One region of the Arthrobacter sp. UYEF36 genome, then DNA from elsewhere that is predicted to be linked to it. Evidence: riboswitches for the same ligand, from Rfam matches in the RefSeq annotation. Region 1 holds a riboswitch; each other region holds the start of a gene.
What was found. A riboswitch is a leader RNA that binds a small molecule or an ion and turns the genes downstream of it on or off. The one in region 1 is predicted to bind cyclic di-AMP.
Positions count from the first base shown of each region.

Region 2: another riboswitch for cyclic di-AMP. It lies ahead of ABIB29_RS10440 (aggregation-promoting factor C-terminal-like domain-containing protein); the one in region 1 lies ahead of ABIB29_RS05980 (NlpC/P60 family protein).
Region 3: another riboswitch for cyclic di-AMP. It lies ahead of ABIB29_RS10065 (NlpC/P60 family protein); the one in region 1 lies ahead of ABIB29_RS05980 (NlpC/P60 family protein).

Region 1 is NZ_JBEPOX010000002.1:423,715-426,978, reverse strand. It holds gene ABIB29_RS06000 (hypothetical protein) at 1-90, opposite strand, end outside; gene ABIB29_RS05995 (hypothetical protein) at 551-700, opposite strand; gene ABIB29_RS05990 (AfsR/SARP family transcriptional regulator) at 737-1,246, shown strand; gene ABIB29_RS05985 (hypothetical protein) at 1,243-1,512, opposite strand; cyclic di-AMP (ydaO/yuaA leader) riboswitch at 1,716-1,886, shown strand; gene ABIB29_RS05980 (NlpC/P60 family protein) at 1,891-2,649, shown strand; gene ABIB29_RS05975 (dihydrofolate reductase family protein) at 2,707-3,264, opposite strand, start outside.
Region 2 is NZ_JBEPOX010000006.1:24,371-27,634, forward strand. It holds gene ABIB29_RS10435 (sensor histidine kinase) at 1-1,036, shown strand, start outside; cyclic di-AMP (ydaO/yuaA leader) riboswitch at 1,189-1,346, shown strand; gene ABIB29_RS10440 (aggregation-promoting factor C-terminal-like domain-containing protein) at 1,348-2,118, shown strand; gene ABIB29_RS10445 (VOC family protein) at 2,154-2,531, opposite strand; gene upp (uracil phosphoribosyltransferase) at 2,629-3,264, opposite strand.
Region 3 is NZ_JBEPOX010000005.1:208,149-211,412, forward strand. It holds gene ABIB29_RS10060 (HNH endonuclease) at 12-512, opposite strand; gene ABIB29_RS10065 (NlpC/P60 family protein) at 733-1,524, opposite strand; cyclic di-AMP (ydaO/yuaA leader) riboswitch at 1,834-2,003, opposite strand; gene ABIB29_RS10070 (M23 family metallopeptidase) at 2,141-2,962, opposite strand; cyclic di-AMP (ydaO/yuaA leader) riboswitch at 2,967-3,175, opposite strand.

The DNA of each region.
Region 1 (3,264 bases):
GGCCTGGGCAAAAGCTGGGGTCGCGGGAGGCTCGGCCAATGACAGGCCAGAGAACAGAGTCTCGCCGGTGAAGCCGGACTGTGCGTCCATGACACCCTCCTTACGGGATATTGTTTTCAGCTTCGGGGACTTCTGTGTTTTCCACCGTCAATCTTCTGTCTCCATTCCCGTTACGGGCTCATCTTCAAGCTCGGTAATAAGTGCTTCGAGCAACATAACGAGTTCGACAGTCCCGGAAACCACCCATTCCCGCCGGCTGCCGTTTGCGGTGCGTACCCGAATAAACACCCCTTGTGGGTTCCGCCAGAGGCGCAGTAATATCACGGAACAATCGGCTCTCATGGCGGAAATGATCCGCCCAAGTTCCTTCCTAGACGTCAACGCTGCGTAGCAATGTTGCCGATCGCCGCGTATGCCGTGGCCGTTTCCTGAATCTTTCCGCGTCATATCTCCGTGGGGTAATAAAATGACGTCTGCAGTAAGTCAAAGTTCCGTCGCAGATTCGGAATCGGAGGGTCAACCGGGCCTGCTCCTCTTGAACGGTTTTTCCCTATTCCTCGCGCATAAAGAGCTTCAGCTGCCCATTCATGCCCAGCGCGTCCTGGCTTTTCTCGCAATTGCCCGCCAGGACGGTGTGAAATGCTCCCGGCAGGCGGTTATAGCTAAATTGTGGGCGGATTCCAGCGCGGATCATGGCCACGGAAGCCTCCGCACTGCGCTGTGGAGAATCCGTTCGGTGCACGGGTCCCTCATTTCGGCGGGTCGAAGCGAACTGGCGCTCGGCGACGGCGTGGTGACGGATCTCCAGTTGTGCCGGGCGCAGGCCGCCAGGCTGCTGGCACCCGGCGGGGAGTTGTTGGTCGAAGACACCAACAGTTCGCCGCTCACCGGGGACCTGTTGCCGGAGTGGGATGAAGACTGGCTTCTGATAGAGCGGGAACGCCTTCGCCAGGTGCAGTTGCACGCACTGGAGGCGCTGGCGGTCCGGCTGCGAACCCTGGGCCGCTATCCGGAAGGGATCGATGCGGCGCTGCGGGCCAAGGCCATCGAGCCGCTCCGTGAATCCGTGCACGCCGTCCTTATCGACATCTGCCTCGATGAGGGCAATGTCGCTGCCGCCCACGAGTACCTTCGGCAATACAGTTCGTTGCTGTGGACCGAGCTGGGATTACGGCCGTCGCCGAGGCTGCTGGAGCGGGTCCGTGGCGTGTCCCGGGTCCCCGCCAGTGAGACGGATCGGGCCTAGCGTCCCGGCCGGCGCTCCACCACGGCAAAGGCCTTTTCGTCGAAGAATTCCCAATCCGTGATCACCATAAAGCCCAGGGCGTCCACGCGGTCGTTCAGGACGTGCACGTCGAAGCCGCCGTCACGGGGCTCAGCGTCCCAGGTGGACACGTGGACCTCCCCGTTGTCCAGCACCAGCAGTTCGGTGTTGACAGTGAAGTCCTCCGGCGGCTGACTGCTCAGCTGGCAGATGGCGACACAGTGCCTGATGAGGTCGGGACTGTCCATTTTTGGGCCTCCGCTTCGGGGGAACGGTGATGGCATCATCCTATGCCTGCGGCCGGGGTCCGGCGGGGCGGGCCGCACACCGGTCGCCGCAGCCCGCCACGATGCCGATGTGACACTCCGTAATCATTCCGTTACCGTTGTTAGGTGCCTGTTGTTTCCGAGACGGGCTCTCCCCAGCCGATTGCCTAACTCTGCCGCGGCCTGGGGATAACTCGCAGCAACGTCCGGCAGAGACGGGGAAACCAATTTTGACCCGCTGTTCTCCAGGGGTCTTGGGGTGAAGCCGCACGGCCCGGCATGATCGGGCCAGCGTGCGGCCGGGTGCCTCCCATCCGAATCCGACAGCTCACCTCGCAGGCATTGGGAGAGGCTCCTTTAATGACTTTTAGCAATACCCGTGCGCCCAAACGCGCCGATCTTCGCAGCAAAAGCCGCGCCGCCGCTACCATCGGCCGCCAGGCCGCAGTTCTCGTGGCCGCTTCCGGAATGGTGCTCAGCGGCGCCATGGCCGCGAATGCAGCCGATGCACCGACCGAGCGAGACTCCGCGCCGGCGTCGTCCGTTGACGTCCAGGGCCTGGTCTCCGCGCCGGTCATGGCGGACTCCGCCGTCCAGATCACGTTCGAGCGCCCGGCCGTTGAGACTGCCCCGGCTCCTGTGGTCGAGGCACCCAAGCCCGTAGCCGCTCCGAAGGCCCCGGCAGCTGCTGCCCCGGCTGCTGCGGCTCCGGCAGCACCCGCTCCGGCCCCCGCTGCCGCCGCCAAGGCGACGGTCAAGGTCCAGGCAGCACCCGCCCCCGCCGCTGCCCCGGCAGCCGGCGGAGTCAACGCCACCCTGCTGGCCGTCGCGTACGGCCAGATCGGCATCACGCAGGACTGCACCGCCGTGGTGGAGAAGGCCCTGAACGCTGCCGGCATCGCGGTCGGTGACATCGGCCCGACGGCGTTCATGAAGTACGGCAAGGTCGTCGCTGATCCCCAGCCCGGCGACATCATCGTCCAGTCCGGCCACGTCGCCATCTACGCCGGCAACGGCCAGGCCATCAGCGGCGGCATGAACGGCGTCAACGCCACCATGACGCACCCGCTGTCCTGGCTGACCGCCACCGGTCCCGTGACGTTCGTCCGCGCCGGCTAGCAGCACCGCACACAGCACGTCGAAGGCCGGTCGATCGGTTGCCTTGGGGGCAGTTGATCACCGGCCTTCAGCGTGCCCGGCGTCCGGCTCCGGTGCATACCTCAGCAACACCACACCGTTGCCGAACGCACGGCTCTCCAGCAGCCGCAGCGGCGTCACAACGTCCGTCTCCTGGAAGAGGGGCGTGCCCCGTCCGATCAGGACCGGGTGCACATACACCCGATACTCGTCGATCAGCCCGAGCCGCCTGAAAGACGCGGACAGATTGGCGCCGCCCAGCGCCAGATCACCGCCGGGCCCTTCCTTAAGCCTCGCAACATCCTCGGCGGCGACCTCGCGGACCACCTCGGTATTCCACCCGGCCGACGCCAGGGTCCTGGAGTGGACGATCTTCGGCATGTCCCGCCAGATGCCCGCGAAGTCGGCCTCTGTGGGAGTGCTTGAGGGGTCCTGGTCAGCCGTCGGCCAGTAGTCGGCCATCAGCTCGTAGGTGACACGGCCGTCCAGGAAAGCGCCCATGGTCCGGAGCTCATCGTTGAAGTGGCGGTGCAGCTCATCATCGACCCGGTGCCAGCTCAGGTCCCGCTCCGGACCCTCGATGAATCCGTCCAGGGA
Region 2 (3,264 bases), on a different contig from region 1:
CCTGGCCGGGACGGCGCTGATCCGCCGGACCATGAAGCCGCTCGATCAGCTCTCCCAAGTCGCGACCCAGGTCTCCCGGCTGCCGCTCGACGCCGGAGAGGTGGGACTTGCCGTGCGGGTGCCGGCGTCCGCAGCGCATCCGGGAACCGAGGTGGGCAGTGTGGGCCACGCACTGAACATGATGCTGGAAAATGTCTCCAATGCCCTCGAAGCCCGGCAGAAGAGCGAGATGAAGGTCCGCCAGTTTGTCGCGGATGCCTCGCATGAGTTGCGCACCCCCTTGACCGCCATCCGCGGCTATACCGAGCTGATGCGGATGACCGAGCATTTCACCCCGGACGGCCAGAAGTCCCTGGCCCGGGTGCAGAGCCAGTCCGAGCGTATGACCACCCTGGTGGAGGACCTGCTCCTGCTCGCCCGGCTGGATGAGGGCCAGCCGCTCAGGCTCAGCGAGGTGGACCTCACCCAGTTGGCCATCGAGACGGTCAGCGATGAGAAGGTCATGGCCCCGGACCGGGTCTGGCATCTGGAACTCCCCGAAGAGCCTGTGGTGATCCGCGGTGACGCGACCCAGCTGCATCAGGTGCTGGCGAACCTGCTCTCCAACGCGCGCAAGCACACCGGCCCCGGCACGACGGTGGTGACCGGCGTGAAGCGATCCCCGGACGGATATGCCGTGGTGACCGTGACGGACAACGGCCCCGGGATCGCCCCCGAGTTTGTGGACCGCGTCTTTGCACGCTTCACGCGCGCGGACGCGTCCCGCAAGAATCCTGTTTCCGTCACGACGCCGGCAGCCGGCAAAGGTTCCCTCCCGCGGCGTCCGCTGCACCCGCCGCGGTCGCCCGAGGCAGCTGCCGCGGTCGCCACCACCACGGCCCCCGGCACAAGCGCTTCCGCCGAGGGAACCAGCGGGCTGGGATTGTCGATCGTGCAGTCGATTGTCGCGGCCCATGGCGGGACTGTCGGTGTGGTCTCGAGGCCCGGCCGGACCGAGTTCACCGTCCGGCTGCCGGAGGCTCCACCCGCCGGGTGAGGACCCTCCGTCGCCGGTCAACGCGCAAGCCGCCCCGCCGCCGTCGGAATTCCTGTTACCGAAATGTGACATAGCCGGACGACTCCTGTACGGTTTTTAGGGTGCGGTCACCACTAGGCCGCATATCCGGATGCACGCCAAGCTCTGCCGCCTCCCGGATCCCGCTGGACCAGGCAGAGGCGGGGGACCCAGAGTTCCCGGGCATTTCTGCACATCGCACCCCTGGGGTGAAGCCGACACGTGAGTTTCCGTGCGGCCGGGTGACCTCACCCGAACCCGACAGCTAACTCCGCAGGCGTTGAGAGGCACTCATGACTGAATCCAAGGTACAAACGCGCCCTGACGGCGCCGCACCGACGACGGGCTCCCAGCAGTCGCGCCACCGCGCCGAACCGGCCAAGCCCGCTTCAGCCCTGGCCCGGTTTGCCCACAACGCCGGCTCGGCCGGCCGCCGGGCGGCCGTTGTTGTTACCGCCTGCGCGGTGCTCGTGGGGGCCGGCGCCGCCGGCCAGGCGTCCGAGACGGCCGCCCGCAACGCCGGCGCGGACAGTTCCACGCAGGCAGCCGCCACGGCGGATCCGCTGACACACCTTGATTTTGAACGTGTCCGGGTCGAGAACCAGGCCGTCCTCCCCACCGGCGACGCTGCAGCCCCGGCGGCCGAGGTGGCGCCGGCCGAAGCGCCGGCCCCGGCAGTCCCGGCCCCGGCACCCCCGGCTCCGGAACCCGCCCCGGCACCTGCCCCTGCGCCCGCACCCGCCCCCGTTGCGGTCAATGATCCGGCGGGCGCACAGGCGTACGCGGCCAGCCAGCTGGGCTCCTATGGCTGGGCACCGAGCCAGATGCAGTGCCTGATGAAGCTCTGGACCAAGGAATCGGACTGGGAGACCACTGCCACGAACCCGAGCAGCGGCGCCTACGGCGTGGTCCAGTCGCTGCCGGCCGAGAAGATGGCCAGCGCGGGCGCCGACTACCGGACGAACTACCGCACCCAGATCAACTGGGGACTGGAGTACGTCAAGGATCGCTACGGCTCACCGTGCGGCGCACTGAACTTCCACTACGCCAACAACTGGTACTAACCCCCTGGTCCAGCCAGACCAGCCAGACCAGCCGCTTAGCCGTTGGGACGGTTGGGGAGGTACTGCACCGCCCATCTGTTGCCGTCAGGGTCGGCGAAGTGGACAAAATGCCCCCAGTCCTGAACATCGACGTCACTGACGTCCACGCCGTTGTCCTTGAGCTGCTGGTGGGCCCCCTGGATGTCGCTGACCACGAGCTGAAGGCCGGGGGCGGTACCCGGCGGGGCGTCCGAGAGGCCCTCACCGATGGCGATCGAGCAGCCGGAGCCCGGCGGGGTCAGCTGGACGAATCGGATGCCTTCCATGGGCCGCTCGTCGAAGTCGGCCTTAAAGCCAACCTTGTTGACGTAGAAATCCTTCGCGCGGTCCACATCGGACACCGGAACAAAGACAAGTTCAAGTTTCCAGTCCATGGGGCTCAGGCCAGTACCGGGCGGTGTGTTCCGGGAGGTTAGGGCCCCCCTCGCGCGGGTCCGGCCGCGAGGGCAGGTCCGACGCCGGGTGGCTGGACTACCCGGCGACGCCGTAGAGGCGGTCGCCGGCGTCGCCCAGACCCGGCACGATGTAGGACTTCTCGTTGAGCTTCTCGTCGATAGAGGCGAGCACAATCGTCACGTTCGCGTCGGCGAGTTCTTCTTCGAGTTTTGCCAGGCCTTCCGGGGCGGCCAGCAGGCAGATGCAGGTGACGTCGGAAGCGCCGCGCTTGAAGAGGAACTTGATGGCCTCGCGCAGCGTGCCGCCGGTGGCGAGCATGGGGTCCAGGACGAAGATCTGACGGTCGGTGAGGTCTTCGGGGAGACGCTCTGCGTAGGTGATGATGTCAAGGGTCTCTTCATCGCGGGCCATGCCCAGGAATCCGACCTCCGCCGTGGGGACCAGCTTGGTCATGCCCTCGAGCATGCCGAGTCCGGCCCGGAGGATGGGGACCACCAACGGGGTGGGCTTGGTGAAAGCGGTGCCGATGGTGGTGCTGACCGGCGTCTCGATGGTCACCGGTTCGGTGCGGACGTCGCGGGTGGCCTCGTACGCCAGCAGCGTGACGAGTTCCTCGGTGAGCTGGCGGAAGACCGGGGACGGGGTGTTCTTGTCCCGCAGAACGGTGAGCTTATGGGCGACCAGCGGGTGGTCCACAACGAGAGTGCGCAT
Region 3 (3,264 bases), on a different contig from region 1:
GCCGCGCCGTTTCAGGCAGCGGATTCCGGCAGGAGGAAAGGATCCCAGGCCGGTGTCGGCTTCTCGAGCTCCTTGATCTGCCAGGTCGTGCCCTTGGGCGGCGCGGGGCTGAAGCCGAGCTTCCACCCCATTTCCCCCGGGGTGTGGTCGCCTTTGGCGTTGTTGCACCGCAGGCAGGCAGCGACGAGGTTTTCCCAAGAATCCGCGCCGCCCCTGGATTTGGGCTGAACATGATCGATGGTGTGGGCGGCTTTGCCACAATAGGCGCAGCGGTGTGCATCCCGGCGGAGCACCCCGCGGCGGCTGACGGCCGTCACGGTGTTGTACCGGGGCCTGATGTAGCGATTCAGGAGAATCACCGACGGCCGGCCCAGGACGTCCTGCGGACCGACGACGGGATCGTCGCCTTCCGCCACGACACTGGCCTTTCCAGTCAGCACAAGGACGAGCGCCCGGCGGAAGGTCACAACCGCCAGCGGTTCATATCCAGCATTCAGAACGAGAGTGCGCATCCGCATACCTCTTCACGGCCGCACCCGCCAGGGGCACGAGGGCCGGCTGCCCTCTGCATGGTCGGGCTATGGATCGACAAAACAAGAGTAAACATGGAGATGCCAATTCACCGAATCTTTTTTGCCCGCCCCGCCCGTATCCGCTGAAGTTCACGTCTTGGCAACGCAAAGGACCCCCGCCGGATTGCGGGGGTCCTTGGTGTTGCTAGCTGTTGCTGTCTTAGCCGCCGACGCGGATGAAGACCGGGCCGGAGCCGACGTTGACGCTCTGCAGGGAGGTGGTTCCACCGTTCCAGCCGCCGTGGACGGCCTTGCCGCCGCCGACGTAAACAGCGATGTGGGCCAGACCCGATCCGCCGTTCTGGTAGTAGGCGAGGTCGCCCGGCTGTGCCTCGGCGGCGCTCACGGTGCGGCCGAGGGACAGGTAACCTGCCGGCCAGCCGTGGTAGTTGATGCCCGCAGCAGCCAGCGAGTTCGTGGCGAGGGCGGTGCAGTCCTGGCCGACGCCGAGCTGGGCGTAGGCGGCAGCGGCGATCGTGGCGCCCATGCCGCTGGCGACGGCCGGAGCCTTGGTGCTGGCAGCGGTGGTGGTGGCGGCCGTCGTGGCGGTGGCGCCGACCTTGGTGCTGGCGGTCCTGGCCGTGTTGCCGGCGTCGGCCGTGGAAGTCTCCTGGACCTTCACAACAGGCTTCGGGGCCTCAACGACGGGTGCCGGGGTGGTGGTGACGGCCGGCTTCTCGAAGGAGATCGCGATGGTCGAAGCAGCCGAGATGGTCGCGGGGGCGGCCGACTGGACTTCGAGGGTGGAAGCGGAGGTGGACTCGCGCTGAACGTTGGCCTCAGCAGCGTTGGCTGCGATTCCACTGGTCAGGACGAGGCCGGAGGCAGCAGCGATAACTGCGGCCTGGCGACCCATGCCACCGGCGTTGTCGCCGACGGTCTTGGCAATGACGGCCAGCGAGTTGGTCTTGGTGACCTCGGCGCGGTGCCGTGCGTTTGCACGAGTAGTCATTAAGTTCTCTCTTTCGTGATCCTGGGTCCGCGCTTTTTGGGCGCGGGCTGAGGACGCTCCGGCATCTTGGGGGTACGCCGGATCGCCCCGAAATGGGTTACTTAGCGAAGGGTGTACTGCGAAGACGCGCCAAAAGCGGGAACTGCTTGCAGGTGCATGGCCTGCGGGCCGGACTCAGCAGAGATTGAGTCGGCGGTGTGAGATCCGTTCCGGGCGCCGGCAAGGGCAGCACGGAGGTTGGATTTCAGCGGGCTCGTTAGAGCCGCGCAAGCGCGGTTAAGCGCAGCATTGTGGCGTGAAGACACGAAAGTAGCCTCTCCCAATGCCTGCGAGGTGAGCTGTCGGATTCGGATGGGAGTCACCCGGCCGCGCTGCTTCCTGGGAAGCTTTGCGACTTAACCCCAAGGCCTTCTTTCGAAGGCCAAAATTGGTTCCCCCGCCCCTGCCAGACGATGTAATGCGAACGGACCTTGAGCGGTGGCAGAGCTAGGCAATCCACTCAAGAGCGCCAACTTCGGAAAAGTTGGCGTAGGTCAAACGGTACAGCAGTTGGGGCTCAATGTCACATTCAGATCACGGCGTGTCACAAGAATGCGAGAGCGTCCCATCAGCTCGGTTAGAGCCAGCCGGTCGGATCGACGACTTCGCCGTTGATCATGACCTCAAAGTGAAGGTGGCAGCCCGTGGAGGCGCCGGTGGTGCCGCTCATCGCCACAACAGCGCCGCGGGTGACCTGCTGGCCCACCTTGACGCTGGCTGAGGACAAGTGGTTGTAAGTGGTCTCCAGGCCGTTGCCGTGGTCGATCACCACGCGGTTTCCGCCGCCGTGGGGATGCCATCCGGTGAAGGTCACGGTGCCGCTGGCGGCCGCAAGGACCGCGGTGCCGCACTGTACGGAATAGTCCTGGCCGCGGTGGAACTCCCCGGAGCCGCCAGTAATGGGGCTGACGCGGTAGCCGAAGGGCGACGAGGAATTCATTTGAACCAGGGGCGCCCCGAGGCTGCCGGAGGAGGCGGCGCGGGTAATGGAACCAGCGGACTGGGCGCTCAGCAGCTGCTTGAGCTTGCCGTCCGGGTCACCCTGGGTGGTGACGGCGGTGCGGTTGAAGTCAATTTTGGCCTCGGCGGCGGTGACATCCGGCTGGACCGCGGCAGAGACGGATCCGGCGGAGGTCCCGGCGTCGGTGGCCAGGACGGGACCCGTGGCGGGGACGGTGACGGTAAGGACCAGTCCCGTGGCAGCCAGTGCAATGCCGGCCTTTTGGCCGACGCCGCTGGCCGCGGCGAAGTCAGTCACCTGGCGGAACGGGCTGCGGCGGCCCCGGCGCTCATCACGGTGTGCGTCGCGTGGGCGCTCTGCCGTGACGGCGACGGCCGGACGCGGCTCCGGCGCGGGACCGTGCGCACGACGGCGGCCCCTGGTGGTCTGGATGGTCAAGAACGGTTCCTCTCTGGAGAGCCTGCGAAGTTAGCTGTCGGATTCGGGTCAGAGAGATCAAAGACCCGGTCCGCCGTGGCAAGCATCCAGGCACAGAGGCATCAAGGAACTTCCCTGCTGGAGAGTGCTTGCCGCTGACGGACTTCACCCCAAGGCTGTCGAACAGCCGGAAGTGGTTCCCCCGCCCCTGCCAGAAGGTGGTTCTGCGTCTGATCCGCTGGCAGAGCTCGGCTCGGATCAGATAACGCTTTGGTATCGGTACTAGTGATCCACTATAGGGGATTAAGCCGTGCAGTAATAAA